2 regions of the Variovorax paradoxus genome follow, and region 2 is predicted to be linked to the other one. Evidence: riboswitches for the same ligand, from Rfam matches in the RefSeq annotation. Region 2 holds a riboswitch; the other holds the start of a gene.
The links. Region 2 has a riboswitch for thiamine pyrophosphate ahead of thiC (phosphomethylpyrimidine synthase ThiC). Riboswitches for the same ligand answer to the same signal wherever they lie in the genome.

Region 1 (4,407 bases), 1.3 Mb from region 2:
GTGCAGGTGCTGGTGCGCGAGCTGTTTCCGCGCGCCGTGGTGGTGACGCCCAATCTCGACGAAGCTGCGCTGCTCATCGGCCATGCCATCGACGGCATCGACGCGCTCGACCAGGCCGCCGATGAACTGCTGGCCCTTGGCGCGCAGGCCGTGCTGCTCAAGGGCGGCCACTTGCCCGGCGACGAAGTGGTCGACGTGCTGCTGGGACGCGGCGGCGTGCGCAAGCGCCTGGCCTCGGCCCGCATTGCAAGCCGCAACCTGCATGGCACCGGCTGCACGCTGTCGTCCGCGATTGCCGCGCACCTGGCGCTGGGCCTGGCGTTGCCCGAGGCCGTGGAGCGCGCGCGCGCCTACGTGCTCGGCGCCATGGCCACCGGTGCGAGCGTGCGCATCGGCGAGGGACACGGTCCGCTCAACCACGGTTTTGCGCCAGTGCCGACGCACCGCCTGCCGTTGTTGTAGATGCCGGCTTGGGCCGGCTGATCCAAGCCAGCACGAACGTGGCTGCCAGCGTCGGCAGCGCAGAGCCGAACTGGGGCGCCCACTTGGCAGCGGCGTGATACGCCGCAATGCCGGCAATCCAGATCAGCGCCGCGCCCAGGTCGACGCGGCGGTTGCCGGCTGACGCAATGGCCCGGCCTGTGCCCAGCCGCCCCAGGATCACGCCGTAGAGCGGCACGAACACCGAGCTCAGCAGCAGCAAAAACGGCTCGAGCGTGTGCATGGGCAGCACCAGCGCCAGCCCGGTGCACAGCGCCGCGATCAGCAGCCCCCAGCGGCGCACGCTCCAGCGCGGCAGCAGGCTGTGGGTGGACACCGCACCCGAGTACACATCGCCGTATGCGTTGTCGAGCTCGTCGATGAGGATGAGGCCGAGCGCCACCAGGCCGCCTTGCGCGAGCAGCAGGGCGGTGACCAGCCCGGTGCCCGGCTCCGCCACGCTCACCACCATCACGCCGAGCGCGTAGCACCAGATGTTGGCCAGCGCGTAGCCGAGCCAGGTGCCGGTGAATGCGCTGCCGAGGCCGCCCCGTCCGTTGGCATTGCGCTTGCCGTGCCGCGCGTAGTCGGCGACCAGCGGCAGCCACGAGACCGGCATCGCAATCACCAGGTCGAGCGCGCTGAACATGCCCATGCCTCCGGCCCCCGGCCGGGCCCAGAAGCCTTCAAGACCCTTTGCCTCCAGCCGAGTCGCAAACTGCCAGGTGAGCCATACCAGCGAAAGCACCACCAGCGGAAGGCCGAAGCGGCTGACGAAGCGCCGCACCAGCTTGACCATGGAGCCTGCGAGCAGCGCCAGCAGCACAGCGCCCCAGAGCAGGGTGGTGAGCGCGCTGCCCAGCGGCCCGGTGAGTGTGAGCCCGAACGCCTGCTGGCCGATGGCCTGCGTGCCCTCGCGCATGATCACCAGCTCGAAGGTGGTCCAGCCGACCAGCTGTACGATGTTGAGCAGCACCGGTAGCCGCGCGAAGGCGCTGCCGTAGGTCGCGTGCATCAGCCCGGCGCTTGCCAGCCCGGTTTCGCAGCCCAGCCGCGCCGTCCAGGCCAACAAGCCCGCACCGAGCAGCGAGCCCAGCACGATGGCGATGGCCGCGTCGCGCGTGCCCACCGCCGGCACCAGGTAGGCGCCGATCTGCATCACCAGCAGCCCCACGCCCAGGCTGAACCAGAGCGAGGCGTGGTCGTGCCAGCCGAACACGCGCTGCGACGCGGGCAAAGGCGTCAGCGCCTCGTTGGCGGAAGAAAAACTATCGTCGTGTGCCATCCAGTTGCTCCAATGCAAAAGGTTTGGCAGGTGGGCGAGGCTCCGGCGGCGGAGCCATCGCGCGAGACAACGCGACAGGCCGCCGGACCAGCTTCCCTGCGCGAGGATTACCTCAGTCAGGTTCAAAGGGACTCTCTCAGTCAGCCCCGGAACGGATTCCGGTTCGACACCCCTAGCGGTGGTGCTCCGCGCCGTGGCGCAAAGCGGAAACTATTGTACGAGCCTGCGCGCGAAAGCTTCCAAACCATCGATGACGATCTGGATATGCCGCTCGAAGCTGCTGTCCAGCGGCACCGTGCTGCCGTTGTCCCAGCGCACGATGAAGGCCTGGTTGGCCAGGAGCGGCAGGTTGCGCGTAAGCACCGGGTGATCGAGCGGGCGAATGGTGTGGACGCGCTCGCGCAGCTCCTCGGCCCAGGCCTGGGTGTTGTCCGAGGGCAGGGGGGAGAACTCCATCGTCACGAAGCCGAGCATGGCCGCGATCACGCAGTTGTAGGCCTCCAGCAGCGGCTGCCCTTCGAATCCGGCCTCGACCAGGGCCGCGAGCACACCTTCCACCAGCTCGATGGGCAGGCTGCCGTTCGACACCAGTTGCGCGCCCAGCAACTGCGCCACATTCGGGTGGCGGCGAACCGCGGCGCGGCAGCGGCGAAACAGTTGCGCGATCCATTCCTGCCAGCCCTGGTTGCCGGGCGGCGGCGTGACTTCGGCCATCACCATGGCGGCCACTTCGGCAAGCAGCGCCTCTCGCGTGCTCACATGCCAGTGCACCGTGGCCGGGTAGACGCCCAGCCGCGCGGCGATCTCCCGCATGCTGAAAGCGCCGAGGCCGAACTCGTCGATGTGCGCCAGGGCGGCTTCAGCGATGAGCCGCTTGGACAGCGCGCCGCCGCCGGCGGGGCGGCCAGCGGTCTTGGGTTTGGGCTCGGAGGTGGTCTTCTTCATGGATGCTGGCATTGTGCGGCCGCTAAATTGATTGTATAAATAATATTAATTGAGCATTGATCAATTAATCGAAGGCGAACGCCTGCCCTGCCACTTTCGAAGGACCCGTCCATGACCGACGCCGCAATCGACCATGCCCTTGCCGAGGCGCATCGGCGCTTCATCGACAGCAACCCCGCGAGCCGGCGCCAGTTCGAGGAGCAGGCGCGCTACATGCCCGGCGCCAACAGCCGCTCGGTGCTTTTCTATGCGCCGTTTCCGCTCACCATCGCCAAGGGCGAGGGCGCTGCGCTCTGGGACGCCGACGGCCACCGCTATGCGGACTTCATCGCCGAGTACACGGCCGGCGTCTACGGCCACTCGGCGCCCGAGATCCGCGATGCCGTCATCGAGGCGATGCAAAGCGGCATCAACCTCACGGGGCACAACCTGCTCGAAGGGCGGTTGGCAAAAACCATCTGCGAGCGCTTTCCGCAGATCGAGCAATTGCGCTTCACCAACTCTGGCACCGAGGCAAACCTGATGGCGCTCACGGCTGCGCTGCACTTCACCGGCCGCCGAAAGATCGTGGTGTTCTCAGGCGGTTATCACGGCGGCGTGCTGGGGTTCGGTGCCAAGCCCTTGCCGACGACTGTGCCGTTCGACTTCCTGGTACTGCCCTACAACGACGCACAGCTTGCGAGCGAGCAGATCGCCAAGCACGGGCCGGAGATCGCCGCCATCCTGGCCGAACCGATGCAGGGCGCGAGCGGCTGCATTCCGGGGCGCCTCGACTTCCTTCAGGCACTCCGCGATGGCGCGACGAAGGTCGGCGCGCTGCTGATCTTCGACGAGGTCATGACCTCGCGCCTTGCGCCGAACGGCCTTGCCGACAAGCTGGGTATCCGGTCAGACCTCACCACACTCGGCAAGTACATCGGCGGCGGCATGTCGTTCGGCGCTTTCGGCGGGCGTTCGGACGTGATGGCGCAGTTCGATCCGCGCACGGGGTCGCTCTCTCATTCGGGCACCTTCAACAACAACGTGATGACCATGGCCGCCGGGTATGCCGGTCTCACGAAATTGTTCACGCCCGAGGCGGCCGGCGCGCTGGCCGAGCGCGGCGAGGCGATGCGCGCGCGGCTCAATGCGCTGTGCACGAAGGAGGGCGTGGCCATGCAGTTCACCGGCGTCGGTTCGCTGATGAATGCGCATTTCCTCCGACGGGAAGTGCGGCGTGTGGACGATCTGGCGGTGGTCGACGGGCGTCTGCGCCAGTTGCTGTTCTTTCACCTGCTGAGCCAAGGCATCTACGCTTCGCCGCGGGGCTTCGTGGTGCTGTCGCTGCCCTTGCCGGATGCGGACATCGACCGCTTCGTCGCCGCCATCGGCAGCTTCATCGGCGAGTGCCGGGCGCTGCTGCCTAGCGCGGAGTAGTGCTGGCCACGCCCAGCAGCTCGTGCAGCCGCGTGCTGGTGGTCGTGTACTGCAGCGGCACGGCCTTGCCGGGGAACACGATGGCGGTGGCCCCCCAGGCGGCCAGCGTGGCCTCGTGAAAGCCGCAGACGATGAGCTTCTTCTTGCCCGGGTAGGTGTTGATGTCGCCCACCGCGAACACGCCGCGTTCGCGGGTTTCGTATTTTTCGGTGTCGACCGGCACCTGTTTGCGCTCGAGCTCCAGGCCCCAATCGGCAATGGGGCCGAGGCGGGGCGAAATG
Region 2 (4,407 bases):
ACCTTCGCCAGTTGAAGCTCGACCTTGTGGCGGTCGGCACCCGAAGCGCAGGCGATGCGGCCCTTGAGCCGTGCATGAATATCGCGGATGGCCGCCGGAGCGTGGGGAATGGCGGTCAGCTCGCGTTCAAGAGCTTCGTTGCGGCGAGCCCTGAACGCCCTGAGCCACTCTTCGGTAATCCGGACGCCGGTCTTGGATTCGATGAGGTCCGTTTCGTCCTTCACGGCCTTGCCGGTGAAGGTGTTCATCGACTCTTCGGTGGTGAGATGCCACCCGAGCTCGCCGAGCATTTCGGCAAGTACGCGGTTGGTGATGGGTTCGGAGTCGACGAGAACGCCGTCGCAGTCGAAGAGGACTGCGGCGAAGGGAAATGGGGTCATTGCACTGGAAGGGGTTCGGGGATAGCCCCTCATGGTAGCAACGACCCCAGGCGCGCTCAGGCCACGGGCCGTATCGGGATGTAGATCTCCCCGCCGCCCGCCATGAACTCCTTCGACTTTTCCTCCATGCCCTCGGCCATGGCTTCGGCCTCCGCCACGCCCTTCCTGGCGGCGTATTCGCGCACTTCCTGCGTGATCTTCATCGAGCAGAACTTGGGCCCGCACATCGAACAGAAATGCGCCACCTTGCTCGAATCCTTGGGCAGCGTCTCGTCGTGGAATTCGCGTGCCGTGTCGGGGTCGAGCCCCAGGTTGAACTGGTCTTGCCAGCGGAACTCGAAGCGCGCCTTGCTCAGCGCATCGTCTCGCGAACGTGCCCCCGGGTGCCCCTTGGCCACATCAGCCGCATGCGCGGCGATCTTGTACGCAATGATTCCCTGCTTCACGTCGTCGCGGTCGGGCAGGCCCAGGTGCTCCTTCGGCGTCACGTAGCACAGCATCGCGGTGCCGGCCCAGCCGATCATCGCGGCGCCGATGGCGCTGGAGATGTGGTCGTAACCGGGGGCGATGTCGATCGTCAGAGGGCCGAGCGTGTAGAACGGCGCCTCGTGGCAGTGCTTGAGCTGCTCGTCCATGTTGGCCTGGATCATGTGCATCGGCACATGGCCCGGCCCTTCGATCATGGTCTGCACATCGTGCTTCCAGGCGACTTGCGTCAGCTCGCCCAGTGTTCGCAGTTCGGCAAACTGCGCTTCGTCGTTCGCATCTGCACCCGAGCCCGGGCGCAAGCCGTCGCCGAGCGAAAAGCTCACGTCGTACGCCTTCATGATGTCGCAGATGTCCTCGAAGCGCTCGTAGAGAAAACTCTCCTTGTGGTGCGCGATGCACCACTTGGCCATGATCGAACCGCCGCGCGAGACGATGCCCGTCATGCGGTCGGCGGTCAGGTGAATGAACGGCAGCCGCAGGCCCGCATGAATGGTGAAGTAGTCGACGCCCTGCTCGGCCTGCTCGATCAGCGTGTCGCGGTAGATCTCCCATGTGAGGTCTTCGGCCACGCCGCCCACCTTTTCGAGCGCCTGGTAGATCGGCACCGTGCCGATCGGCACCGGCGAGTTGCGCACGATCCAGTCGCGTGTGGTGTGGATGTTCTTGCCGGTCGAAAGATCCATGACGTTGTCGGCGCCCCAGCGAATCGCCCACACCAGCTTTTCCACTTCTTCCTCGATGCTCGAAGTGACGGCCGAGTTGCCGATGTTGGCGTTGATCTTCACCTTGAAGTTGCGGCCGATGGCCATCGGCTCGACTTCGGGATGGTTGATGTTCGCCGGAATGATCGCGCGGCCGCGCGCCACTTCGTCGCGCACGAACTCGGGCGTGATGATGCGCGGAATGCTCGCGCCCATCGGGTTGCCGGCCACGCGCTTGGCGCGCTCCTCGTTGGCCAGGTACTCGGCCATCCACTCGCGCTTGCCGTTCTCGCGCAGTGCCACGTACTCCATCTCGGGGGTGACGATGCCGCGGCGGGCATAGTGCATTTGCGTCACGTTGGCGCCGGACTTGGCGCGGCGCGGCGTGCGCTGCAGGGCCGACGCGCCGGCGCGCAGTTCGGCCAGGCGCTGGGCGTCGCGGTCCTCGTTCTTGGCGCCGTCGTCCAGCGCGTGGTGGGTGCGGCCCTCGTAGCTTTCGGTGTCGTTTCGCTCGATCACCCATGCACCGCGCACGTCGGGCAGGCCGCGGCGCACGTCGATCTCTACCTTGGCGTCGGTGTAGGGGCCCGAAGTGTCGTAGAGCGAAACGGTCTCGCCGTTGGTCAGCAGAACGTCGCGCACCGGGACGTTCAAGTCGGGCCGGCTGCCCGGAATCAGGCACTTGTGCGAGGCGGGAAACGGCTCGCGCGTGAGCGAGAGCAGGGAGGTGAACTTGTCGGGGGCATTCATGCGGGGCACTCCTTGTTGAGGGAAAGGTGCTCCGCAATCGCTCTGAGGACTTTGGGCCGCCACGGTGGGTGGGTGGGTGGCGGGACCGGAGTCAGGGAGTGCAGCTCTTCTTACGCCGGTATGACCCGGATCAAGTTCGCGGGTCGGCAACTTTGCCATCTCAGCACGCCACATGCGTGCACCCCGGAGCGAGGCCGATTGTGCGAGCCCCGGCCCGCCGAGTCAACCAGGAGTCTGCAAGTCGCCTTCGAGGTAGAACCAGCGATCGCCTTCCCGCACGAAGCGGCTGCGCTCGTGAAGCCGCGTGGCGGTGCCGGTGCTGCTGCGCTGCCGCGCGACGAATTCGACCTCTGCGTGGTCTGCGTCGAGCACCGATCGCGAGCGGATGTCCAGGCCCAGCCATTTCACGCCGGGCTCGAACTCGATCGAAGCCGGCCGCTTCGACGCGTGCCAGGTGGCCAGCAGGTAGGGCCCCCGCTCCAACACGAAGGCGGTATAGCGCGAACGCATCAGCGATTCGGCATCCGGTGCGGGCGTGCCCTCGAAGTCTTCGAGGTAGCGGCCGCAGCACAATGCGTAGCCGATGGGCTTGTCTCGACGGTCCGTGCGGCCGCAGGGGCAGGGTCCGGTGGTGGGAACAGTGGCGCTCATGAAGGCCTCTATTGGAACACCTCGCGGCCCTGCCCCCGATGGGGCAACCCCGGGGCGTCTCCGGAGATCCACCCTTGGCGCAGTGCTTGCTAGCCGTTAGCCTTGTTTCTGCACACGAAAAGAGCGAGGCGGCGATGTACCTGACAGGCTCCGAACAGCAGGCGCTGCGCGGCGTTTTCACGCTGCTGGCGGAAGACCGAGGCGAAGGCGACATTCGCGAGCGACTCGGCCGGGCGCTGCTCGACCTGCTGCATGCGGACCAGTTCGCCTCCTTCGTCTGGAATGCCGAAAGCGGCCGATTCGATGGCCGGGTGGCTCTGAACATGGACCCCGCCAACCTCGACCGCTACGGCGAATGGCACCAGCACCACGACCCGATCACCTTCGTGCTGCAGTCGCATCGCCGCGCCACGCGCGTGACCGACGTGATGCCGCAGCGTGAACTGATGCACACAGAATTCTTCACCGACTTTCTTTCGCGCGACGGACTGCACTGGGGCATGAACCTGCATGCCTTCGAAGGCAACCGGGCGCTGGGCGACCTCCGCATCTGGCGGCGCAAGGGCCGCGGCGATTTCAGCGACCACGAGAAGGCGCTGCTCGACCTGATCGAGCCGGCTTTCATCGGTGCGCTGCGGCGTGCGCAGCGCACGGCGGCTGTGGCGCAAATGCCCGCCGAAGCCCCGTGGAGCGCCTTGAGTGCACGCGAGCAGCAAGTCGCAAGCGCTGTTTGCGAGGGCCTGACCGACAAGGAGATCGCGCGCCGCATGGCGGTGGGCGTGCCGACGGTGCGCACCTACCTGCGGCGCATCTTCGACAAGCTCGGCATCGAACGCCGCTCGGCGCTGGCCGGCCTGGCCCAGCGCTGACACGGCCGGACGCGCCCTACTTCGACTTCGGAGCCGGCAGGCGGCCCAGTACGTTTTCCACCGCAAGGCCCACGGCGAGCAGCTTTCGATCGCTGCCGGCGGGCCCGTCGAGCTCCAACCCCACAGGCAGGCCGCTCGCCGCGCCAAGACCCGAGGGCAGCTGCACGCCCGGAATACCGGCGTTGCTGCCCGGGTCGGTGTTCTGGATGAGCGCGCTGAACGTCTCGGGGCTGCTGGCCTCGGGTGCAGCCGGCGGAGCCGCCCGCGGCACGGTGGGAAACACCAGCGCATCGAGCCGGTGCTGCGCGAAGGTGTCGCGGTAAAGCTTCTGCAACGCGGGCCGGGCGACGTGCATTGCGTTGTCGTAGGCCGGCTTGGCGTCGACCATGCCGTTAGGCGCGGGCAGCTTGCGTGGAATCACGAAGGCTTCGAATGTGGCCTTGACGTCCGGGCTCGCAATGCCGGCCGTCAGCTGCGCGATGTCGATGCCGGTGCGGTATTTCGCGAGGTAGGACACCATGTCGTCGTGCGCCTCATAGAGCGCCACCGGAAAGCCGACGGCGCCAT

Region 1: another riboswitch for thiamine pyrophosphate. It lies ahead of QHG62_RS09840 (purine-cytosine permease family protein); the one in region 2 lies ahead of thiC (phosphomethylpyrimidine synthase ThiC).

The regions. Positions count from the first base shown of each region.
Region 1 is NZ_CP123990.1:2,007,533-2,011,939, forward strand. Features, by position in the region: gene thiD (bifunctional hydroxymethylpyrimidine kinase/phosphomethylpyrimidine kinase) at 1-462, shown strand, start outside; gene QHG62_RS09840 (purine-cytosine permease family protein) at 413-1,765, opposite strand; TPP riboswitch at 1,842-1,949, opposite strand; gene QHG62_RS09845 (TetR/AcrR family transcriptional regulator) at 1,976-2,710, opposite strand; gene QHG62_RS09850 (aspartate aminotransferase family protein) at 2,822-4,126, shown strand; gene QHG62_RS09855 (NAD(P)/FAD-dependent oxidoreductase) at 4,113-4,407, opposite strand, start outside.
Region 2 is NZ_CP123990.1:3,265,510-3,269,916, reverse strand. Features, by position in the region: gene QHG62_RS15760 (HAD family hydrolase) at 1-380, opposite strand, end outside; gene thiC (phosphomethylpyrimidine synthase ThiC) at 437-2,320, opposite strand; TPP riboswitch at 2,411-2,516, opposite strand; gene QHG62_RS15750 (YchJ family protein) at 2,543-2,971, opposite strand; gene QHG62_RS15745 (helix-turn-helix transcriptional regulator) at 3,106-3,840, shown strand; gene iaaH (indoleacetamide hydrolase) at 3,857-4,407, opposite strand, start outside.